One region of the Oceanobacillus sp. CF4.6 genome, then DNA from elsewhere that is predicted to be linked to it. Evidence: a T-box and tRNA genes for the amino acid it is inferred to sense, from the RefSeq annotation. Region 1 holds a T-box; the other holds one or more tRNA genes.
The links. A T-box is a leader RNA that pairs with one kind of tRNA and senses whether it is charged. The one in region 1 lies ahead of alaS (alanine--tRNA ligase), so its partner is inferred to be a tRNA-Ala.
Positions count from the first base shown of each region.

Region 1 (5,408 bases):
ATTGGCAAGCTTTAAGGTGAATGCTTTAGATAGGAAAGTTTTATACTTTCTTATCTGCCAAACAAAAGCTGATGTCGAATTACTGACATCAGCCGCTATAATCTTAGATTCTTACGCTTCGTCTTCTTCGTCTGCCAATGTGTTTAACATTTCCTCAACCAGTTCCCATTCTTCATCCGATTCTATCGGAAAAAGCGTGAAATCCTCGTCTTCCTGTTCTTCGAAACGGAATGCATATACTTCCACTTCTTCTTCTTCTGCCTGTTCAGCTGGTACTACTGCAATGTATGATTGTTCTGTTTCATCAACATCAAAAGTGAACAAAACTTCAAATAGGTGCTCATCACCATTTTCATCAGGTATAATTATTCTTTCCTTTTCTTCCAAAGCCATTCGATCACTCCTCTATTTCTGATTTAAGTACCCTTGCAGTATCATAACCGCAGCTATTTTATCAATTACTTTCTTTCTTTTCTTTCTGCTCATATCTGCCTCAAGCAATACGCGTTCGGCTGCTACGGTAGAAAGACGTTCATCCCATAATTCAGTAGGTATTCCATGAACGTTCTCGATATGTTTGGCATATCTTTGGGATGCTTCTCCACGTTCTCCAATGGTTCCATTCATATTTTTCGGCAGCCCGACAATAGCTTTTCCAATCTCATGCGTTTCTATAATTGATTTTAATTCCTCATCAGCAGAATGAATTTCTAACTCATTCCATTTGATTGTAGTCAATCCTTGGGCGGTCCAGCCAAACGCATCACTGACCGCAACACCGATGGTTTTTGATCCAACATCTAATCCTACTATTTTCATTTATTCTCCTTGTTCTGCTCCAAATAAAATTTAACTAGTTCTTCAATCACTTCGTCTCGTTCTATTTTCCGGATCAAATTTCTGGCATCATTGTATCTCGGAATATACGCGGGGTCACCTGATAATAAATAACCCACAATCTGATTAATTGGATTATATCCTTTTTCCTGTAGTGATTCATGTACAGTCAATAGGATATCTTTAATATCCTGATCAAATGGTTCTTCTGAAAAGTTAAACTTCATCGTTTTATCAATTGAACTCACTGTGACACCTCGTTCCAAGTTTGCCTTCTAAAAATCATTTTAACATGTTTATTGGTATTATTATACTTTTTTATTGCTTTGTTTACAAACAGTTACGGTTATTTTACATTTTCTGTAATATAATTTTTTGCTGATTCAAGTGCTTCTTCTATCTTTGCAGGGTCTTTACCGCCAGCTTGTGCCATATCCGGACGGCCCCCACCACCGCCTCCACAAATTGTGGCAGCTTGTTTAATCAAGTTGCCAGCATGCAATCCTTTTTTATTCAAATCTTTGGATACTCCTGCTGCCAATTGTACTTTTCCATTATTCTCAGCTGCAAGTAAAACAATACCTGTAGTTAATTTTTGCTTCAGACCATCAACCATGTTTAGAAGCTGGTTCATATCTTTAACATTCACTTTCTGAGCCAGTAATGGTATATCCTGTACGTTTTCAACCTGGTCCAAAATAGATGAGGCTTCCAAATTAGATAATTTTGCACTTAATGATTCTGTTTCTTTTTGTAATGCTTTCAGTTCTTGTTGTAATCCCTCAATTCGCTCTGGAACTTGTTCATCACTGGATTTAACTAATTCCGCAGAGGAACTCAAAATAGAAAGCTTGTTATTCAAGAATTCATAGGCATATTTACTCGTAACAGCTTCAATTCTTCTTGTGCCTGCTCCAATGCCACTCTCTGAGACGATTTTAAATAATCCTATCTCGGATGTATTCGTAACGTGACAACCTCCACATAATTCCAGGCTATAGTCTCCTATTTGTACTACACGAACTACATCACCATATTTTTCACCGAATAATGCCATTGCACCCATTTCTTTTGCCTCATCCAAATTCTTATTTGCAATTGCTAATGATACAGATTCCCAAATTTTTTCGTTAACTATTTGTTCTACCTGTTTCAATTCATCACTGGACACTCCACTGAAATGGGAAAAGTCAAAGCGTAACCGTTCGGGTGTTACTAATGAACCAGCTTGATTAACATGTTTTCCTAAAACATCTTTAAGGGCCTGGTGAAGTAAATGTGTAGCCGTATGATTCTTGATAACAGAAGTTCGGAATTGGGAGTCAATAGCAGCCTTCACCGTATCGCCAGTACGTATCTCTCCTTCTTTTATCTGTACTCGATGAATATTTTGTCCTTTTGGAGACTTTTGAACATCCAACACATATGCGGAAGCCTTTTCCGTAAAGATCCAGCCATGATCCGCTACCTGTCCGCCACTTTCAGCATAAAATGGTGTTTTATTTAAAAATAGAAATACGTCATCATCTTGACTAGCAGAATCGATCACTTCTTTTCCACCGATAATGGTTTCCACCGTTGCATCCACAGCCATTTGGTCATATCCAATAAATTCACTTTTGACATTGATTTCACTTAAAATCGTGTCTTGAACCTGCATGGAATCGACTTTTTGCCTTGCACTTCTAGCACGTTCGCGTTGTTTATTCATTTCACGATTGTACCCTTCTTTATCAATGGTAAACCCCTGTTGTTCCACATATTCTGCAGTTAATTCCTTTGGAAATCCATACGTATCATAAAGACGGAATACTTCTTCTCCAGGGATGACGGTATTTCCGGCGACTTTTTCCTGATCCATAATTGCAGTCAAAATTTCCAGACCATCATTTAATGTTTCATGGAAGCGTTCCTCTTCCACTTTAATGATATTTATAATGAATTCGCGTTGTTTGAGTACTTCTGGGTAGAAATCCTTCATAATCTCTCCAACCGTATCCACAAGCTCAAACATAAATGGTTTTTCGATACCGATTTCTTTTGCAAATCGGACGGCTCTTCTCACTAATCTACGTAATACATACCCTCTACCTTCATTGGAAGGGACAGCCCCGTCACCTATTGCAAAGCTGACAGTTCTAATATGATCTGCAATCACTTTAAATGCGGTATCGCTAGATGGATCTTTTCCGTACGTCGTATTCGCTATTTCTTCTGTTTTGCGAATAATCGGCATAAATAAATCTGTTTCAAAATTGGTTGGTACTTCCTGAATAATTGATGTCAGGCGCTCAAGTCCCATCCCGGTATCAATATTTTTCTTTGGAAGTGGGGTATATGTGTCATCCGGATTATGATTAAACTGGGAAAATACAAGATTCCATACTTCCAGATAACGATTGTTTTCCCCACCTGGATATAGTTCTGGATCAGCTGGGTCATTTCCGTATTTTTCTCCGCGGTCGTAGAATATTTCCGTATTTGGTCCACTTGGGCCTTCTCCGATATCCCAGAAGTTTTCTTCCAGTCGAATAATGCGTTCTTTTGGCAATTTAATATCATTTAGCCACATGTCATATGCTTCATCATCTTCTGGATGAACCGTTACGGAAATAAGTTCCTTATCAAAACCAATCCATTTATCACTTGTCAGGAATTCCCATGCCCAGTCAATTGCCTCTTTCTTAAAGTATTCTCCAATTGAGAAGTTCCCAAGCATTTCGAAAAATGTATGATGACGTGCTGTAAAACCGACATTTTCAATATCATTGGTACGAATTGATTTTTGCGCATTTACAATCCGTGGATTCTCGGGTATAACGCGCCCATCAAAATATTTCTTTAATGTTGCTACGCCACTGTTAATCCACAATAATGTAGGATCTTCAATCGGAACAAGTGAGGCACTTGGTTCGACACGATGTCCCTTTTCCATAAAGAAGTCGATAAACATTTGTCTAATTTCTGCTGAACTTAACTGTTTCATCTAAATTCCTCCACATTCTTTAAAAATAAAAAAATCCCCTCTCTGCATTATTGCAGGGACGAGATATGTTCGCGGTACCACCCTAATTATGAATGAAAAAATCATTCATCACTTCATCATGTTAACGGTATGAGACCGACGGGGTTTAACCGTACTCCGGTTTAGCTTTCCATGGTACTGTGTTTGGAATTTCTCTCAGCCCTCGGAAATTCTTCTCTAAAAACCAGTAGATCATGTACTTATAACCATCAATGCGTTTAATTTATTATGTTAGCGATATTATATGAAACTTTAGCAGCATTGTCAATCATATGAACGTAACGCGATTAGTTGACCAATAATTACTTTGGTGATAGTAAGAACTGGAACAGCCAATATCATCCCCCACACTCCAAACAACTGACCACCGAGCAATAGTACAAAGATGATGGCAACGGGATGAATTTTCACACTCTTGCCCATTATATATGGTGACAACAGATTACCTTCAATAATCTGTATCACAAACAAAGCAAGAATAACTAAAAAAACTTTATTTCCAGCTGTCGTATAAGAAATTGTCACCGCTGGTATTGCACCAATGATTGGACCAAAATAGGGTATAATATTCGTTACCCCCATTACAATAGCCAGCAATAAGGCATATTTTATATTTAGCAGTTTAAACATGATTAGTGATGTGAGACCTACAAATAAGCTGATGATTAACTGACCGCGAATATAGCCACCTAAACCTTTATCAATCTCAAACAGCAAATTACTTGCATCATTCCTAAATTTTTTTGGAATAAATGTAATAAAGAAGGTTTTTATTTTCGCATAATCCTTAAGGAAGTAGAAAACAAGTACCGGTATTACCGTAATTATAATGATCATATCTATTATTTTAGCAAAGCCTGCTACAAGTTTAGAAATCAATTGATCCAATGATGTTTCCAAAGAGAGTATTACCTCATCTATTTTATCATGTACGGTCTCAGGTAAAAACGATGTATAGTTATATATCTGGTAAATTAAATTTTCATACATTGCTATAATTTCGGGAAGATTTTCATTTAAATCGCCCAGTTGATGGACAACTAATGGGTATCCCCGATAAAACAAATAGCCTGTTCCACCAAAGAAAATGAGATAGATCAACAGGATAGCCAACCCTCGATGAATATTCATGCGATCCAATTGATCAACTAATGGATGCAACAAATAGGCAATTAAAGCAGAAAGAACAAATGGAATCAACAGTTTACCGAGAAAGGAAAAAAAGGTACCGTAATATGGCATTGTTTTAAAAAATAAATAGGTAAATATAAATAATACGATACCAATGACTAACCAGTATAATACTGTAAAGCGTTTTTTATCCTCGAACATGAAAGACACTCCTCAGCAGATTGGTATTATACTCATTTTTTGCTGGGAGCTCTCTATGGAAGTTGGCGTTCTTCTTTTGTAAACAAATCGTCCAAAGAACTCAGACTTCCGTCAGATTCTATTTGATGAACCATTAGTTCTTTACCGGATACTGTCATTTCAATACAGCACGTCCAGCAAAAATAATCCTGTGTACCTATTTTGCCTATATCTT
Region 1 covers NZ_JBIMEX010000001.1:286,232-291,639, forward strand. The annotation lists gene ACHABU_RS01615 (DUF1292 domain-containing protein) at 112-393, opposite strand; gene ruvX (Holliday junction resolvase RuvX) at 406-819, opposite strand; gene ACHABU_RS01625 (IreB family regulatory phosphoprotein) at 816-1,085, opposite strand; gene alaS (alanine--tRNA ligase) at 1,184-3,823, opposite strand; T-box leader at 3,875-4,084, opposite strand; gene ACHABU_RS01635 (AI-2E family transporter) at 4,127-5,194, opposite strand; gene ACHABU_RS01640 (hypothetical protein) at 5,248-5,408, opposite strand, start outside.

Region 2 (5,408 bases), on a different contig from region 1:
TTCGATCAATTTCTAGGTCCACATCTGCAAAAGCTTTTCCGTATTCAGAAGCTTGAACAATTAGCTTATTATCTACAACAGCATTATTTACTGCATGATTATGTGCTGCAAAGATAACATCTACTGTATCATCAACGCTATTGGCAAGATCAGCCGCTGCACCAGTAGCCGCTTCGCCAGATTGATAAGCTGGCATATGTGCAAGAATGATAATTGCTTCAACACCTTGCTCTGAAAGTTCAGCAACTGCATCGTTGACTGCTTCCGCTTCATCTGTAAATGCTACATTTTCAAGTGATGCCGGCATAACCATATTAACTGTTTCAATCGTATTGACACCGATAAAGCCAATATTCACGCCATCAACTTCTTCAATAGCATATGGTGGTAAGAATGTTTCACCCGTATCTTCATATACACAATTCGCACAAAGTACAGGGAAGTTCATTCCATCATAGGCTGTCCCTAAACCTTCTGGATGCTCTCCACCATCTACCATACGTAACAATTCTGGTAAGCCTTCATCAAATTCATGATTACCTACTGTTCCTACATCAAAACCGATTTCTTCCATAATTTCTACTGCTGGTTCATCCTGCAGGAGTCCTGAAACTGGTGAGCTTCCACCAATCATGTCACCAGCATGAACGATTAATGTATTTTCATTTTCCAGTTCACGTTCTTTAATGGCGCTCGCCGTATAATCCATGCGGCCATACATATCAGAAACGCCATCTCCATCAGGATCAAGCATATACTCCTGATCAATTTTCCCATGTAAATCATTCATGCTCAGTAGCTGTAATTCCAGTATATTTTCATCTGGAGTTCCTTCATCTCCAACTGAAGTATATCCATACGATTCAGCTTCATCTGCACTTGAGAAGAAGATTCGTTTCTCAACCGACACATCTGCCCAATCATTTGGTTCTACATATTCCATGGTGTCAGAATCTCCAACATAACGCAGGAATCCTTTTTGATCATCATTTGCACGGAATGCAAACGGCAATTCCAATAACGGATCTTCCGGATTCCAAATTCCTAATCCAGCATCTTGAGCTTCTTTTACTGCTTGCTGGTAAGTAGGATATGCTTCTTCATCAATTGGTGCAAGAAAGTACGTTGATGCGTAACCTGCCTCGACCATTTCTAGATTGATGTTTAGCCCATCTTCTTTACGAATAACTTCTGCTAAAATTCTTCCATAATCATCTGTTGGCTCTTCCCCGATTTTCAGATAAATCTCATCTCCTGGTTGAAGAAGCTCACCAATATAATTTGTGGCCAAATCACCATAGTATTTTTGATTTTCATTTATATCATCTCGAGCTGGGTCATCATTATGTGCAGCATACGTTTCTGCTGTATCCATATTCAGGAAGCGAACTCTCGTCTCACCGAAAACAGGTGTTTCTACACGAATTGTATCTCCATCTGTTATTCTCTCAACTGTAGTTTCATAGAGTCCTGCGGCGGTTGGCGGTTCCGGTTGTTCTTCTGCTACTTGCAGATCAGCCTGTTCTGTTGGAATAATCTGATAATCATTATATTGACTTACGATAGCAGTAATGTCATACCACATATTAGATTCTACTTGTGAGATATCCAGTGCATTCTCCATTACTCGTAAAATCGTTCCATTAAAATCTGTATCTACCAAGGATACATTATATCCACCACCAGCTGGGCTGCCTGGTATATTGTTAATATAGCCATTAATCTGGACTAATTCTCCCTCATAGGACTCTGCAATCTCTGGATTTTGAAGATCTTCAAGGGTAATTTGTTGTGCTTCTGGTAATGCTTGTCCTGTTTCCAGTACTTCAATCTCAGTTGGAATAACTTCTTTTAATCCATTATAGGAATCTAGTTCCCCAACAACTTGTACCCGATCCCCTTTTTGCAGGTCAGGTAACCCACCTTGTTCGAAAGCAAATAGATTAATGCCGCCAGTATCATCCTGTATGTAAGTTGTGAACTGGGAGCCATTACTGATTGCAGCATGATCTACTGTGACGATGCCTTCGACAGTTACCACTGTTCCATCACTTAAGTCACGAGCTTCTTCAATGGAATATTCATCTCCTGGTTCGCCAGGTTCAACAGGTTCCACGCCATCCATTGTATGACTGCCAAGGTATAAAAATTTATCACTAGCATAATCCATCCACTGTCCTTCATCATACGTTTCAGTTGGTGCTGTGACTGATGAATTTCTTACTAGATTCACATTTTCACCATAAGGAGTACGTTCACCAATGAAACCTAGTATATCCGTAGGTTCTCCATTATTTGTTAAAGCAAGTGCATCATCACCATTAAAATTAATGACAGAGCCATTTACGATATCTGCTTGATCAAGAATGGCCTGTTCAGCACTTGTATGGGCAAGAACCAGAACATCACCATGTGCAAGGGTACCGGAAAGTTCCAGTGTCTGACTTGCAGTAGAAGCACCATTGCTATATAACTCTAATCCATAGCCTGATAAATCCACCTCACTTCCCGTACCATTATAAATTTCTATCGCCTTGTTATGAGAACTACCTTCAATATACTCCGAAATAAATAAATCCTCTGCTGTCGCTTCATTACTTTCAGCAGCTGCAGACATAGAAAATACAGGTGTGAAATTCATGAATGTCAGCGCTAAAATAAGAAACATACTAACGGTCTTTTTAAAAGCTATACGCTTCATTGATACCCTCCGTTTTTTTAGAATATTTGTTCCAGATGCGAGATTTTAAGACAAAATCCGCACTAGTCCTTCTTAAATATTGCATAAAAGTAAGAGGGTTACTATGAAATATTTGTAAACTTTTGTAAATATATTGTAAATTCAGACCATTAGTACTATGTATTTTTAAAAAGGGTTCATAAGTCCTTCGTTCTATTTTCTGGATATAGTTCCAAAGAGTAAAAACAAAATAAGAGAACCAGAAATGTCCTCTTATTTAATGAAGTGAATAATAAAAGGGAATCTATATCGTTCCCCCTGATACGACTTGACCGCTGCAATAATTGTCAAAATAATTGCCATAATGCCTAATATAATGAGTATAACAATCCCCACTAATAAAATAATTAATAGTGTACCAATTGCTCCAAAGATAAAATAGGAAACCAAAAAATTAAAATATTCCTTTCCATGATAATCAACGAATTCGGACTCATCCCTCTTTAGTAACCAAATAAGTAATGGGCCTAAGATAGGAAAAGGAAAGCTAAGTACATAAATCAGCATAGAAAACAGACGCTCATCATTGGTTGGCAAAATAACCCTCCTTGTTTTTATTTTTTATAATAACAAATAAATTTATTGCTTTGTATAGTATATCTTATATTATCTAAAGCCATTACTCTAAAATTTTTCTTGAAAAATTGATAAAAAGTGGCTATAATCATAATTATGAATCTGGGGCATTAGCTCAGCTGGGAGAGTGCTTGCATGGCATGCAAGAGGTCAGGGGTTCGAGCCCCCTATGCTCCATCCTAAAATTAATAAGGTTAGATGGGACTTGTAAAAACATCCTATCTAACCTTTTTAAGTATAATAAAAACATTTTTACTGAGAAGTTATGACTGCGTGGCAGAAACTTGATTAAGAAATGGGGCTGAACACACGAATTGAAGAATAACCTAGTGGTCGCTTTTATTTTACCTTTTTGATAATATTTGCATGTGTGTCTAGTTGGTTCTGTGTATGTTTAAAGTTACTTCGTGTTTCAACAGTAAAATCATCTAGTTTTAATTCGAAGCGATTTTGATTTTTTTCCATCCGGGCTTGATTGATTGCCAATTGCTCCAGGCTTACCGTAAATTGCTCTTGATTTTTTCCCATTTGATCCTGACTCTTTTCCATGCGAACCTGATTCTTTGCCATCTGCTTTTGATTCAAGACTAAGTCTTCCTGCCCTTTTTGAAGCTTTCCTAATTCAGCAATAATCTGATCAAACTTTGCTTCCATTTCAACATATACCTCCTTTCTTTCTACATATTATACCAGAAAATATTTCAAATTGTAGACTATATTTATTCACTTTTATATTCTATTTCGTATCATTCGCCTTCCGTTCCACCTGGCAAAGTTGTACCAGGTTATCAAGTTAATACTGACAAAAGTTAAAAAATTTGGTAAGGTTACAGTTGTACACACAATTATATAGCATGAAACTACTAGGGGTGCCCAAATGAAATGTGGGCTGAGAGGAAAGCATTCACTTTCCGACTCTTATGGACCTGATCTGGTTAATACTAGCGGAGGGAAGTAGTCGGACGTTTATTATATCGTCTATTCTATTTTCAGCCTACCAAGCCAGGTCCATAAAGGATCTGGCTTTTTTGTTGACAGTTAAGAAAGTATAAACTACTTTCTTACTGCATAAGTGCAACGAAGGCTGTCACCCAAAAGCTTGGTGACGCCTTCGTTTTCTAATCGTATTTTATGAAAAATGTAGGGGGAATAATATGAATCGAACGCTTTTGTTAACAACAATGGCAGTTTTTGTAGCAATTGGAACGATAGGTGCTCAGTTATTGTGGTTTCCAACAGGGATCGCACGCGCATATCCTGTTCAGCATGCAGTCAATGTCATGGCAGCTATCATGCTTGGACCAGGTCCTGCAGTTGCCATCGCATTTATGATTGGCTTACTTCGGAACATGCTTGGTTTAGGTACTTTATTGGCCTTTCCTGGAGGCATGGTTGGAGCATTTCTAGCTGGTTATATTTATAAAAAAGGTGGTAAAAAGGGATGGGCAGTAATTGGAGAAACGATCGGTTCAGGAGTAATCGGATCTCTTTTCGCGGTACCATTTGCCCGCATTCTAATGGGTACCTCCGTTGGTGCATTTGCCTTTTTACCGGGATTTCTTGTCAGCAGCATTACCGGTGCTTTCATTGGCTGGTTTATCGTATCAAGAGTTAAAACCAAAAATTTAGCACGTATTAATTAGGAGGCTATATGATGACATTTACTGACGTATTAAGAAAAGCTGCTTCAAATGCAGAACTAAACAGAATCAAAGCATGTGACGAGTGGCCATCAAAAAGGGCGGTGTCATATCGATGAAACAAATACCTTGTGTCCTTACCATTGCTGGGACAGATCCTAGTGGTGGAGCAGGAATTCATGCTGACTTAAAAACTTTCCAGGAATTAAAAAGCTATGGTATGTCTGTTATAACATCCGTAGTTGCCCAGAATACTACTGGTGTCCAGGACATCCATCATGTGCCACTTAATATGATCAAACAGCAACTGGATTCTGTTATTTCGGATATGCCTGTTCATGCATTAAAGACTGGAATGATTGCCAATATAGATATGATGAAACTCGTGGTTAGTAAGATTTCAAAGTTAAATGCTCCATATGTTATGGACCCTGTTATGGTTGCAACAAGTG
Region 2 covers NZ_JBIMEX010000009.1:137,578-142,985, forward strand. The annotation lists gene ACHABU_RS14480 (5'-nucleotidase C-terminal domain-containing protein) at 1-2,701, opposite strand, end outside; gene ACHABU_RS14485 (DUF4870 domain-containing protein) at 2,954-3,277, opposite strand; tRNA gene ACHABU_RS14490 (tRNA-Ala) at 3,421-3,493, shown strand; gene ACHABU_RS14495 (hypothetical protein) at 3,656-3,970, opposite strand; TPP riboswitch at 4,172-4,286, shown strand; gene thiW (energy coupling factor transporter S component ThiW) at 4,471-4,959, shown strand; gene thiD (bifunctional hydroxymethylpyrimidine kinase/phosphomethylpyrimidine kinase) at 5,072-5,408, shown strand, end outside.
Region 2: it encodes a tRNA-Ala, which carries the amino acid that the T-box ahead of alaS (alanine--tRNA ligase) is inferred to sense. The anticodon was not compared.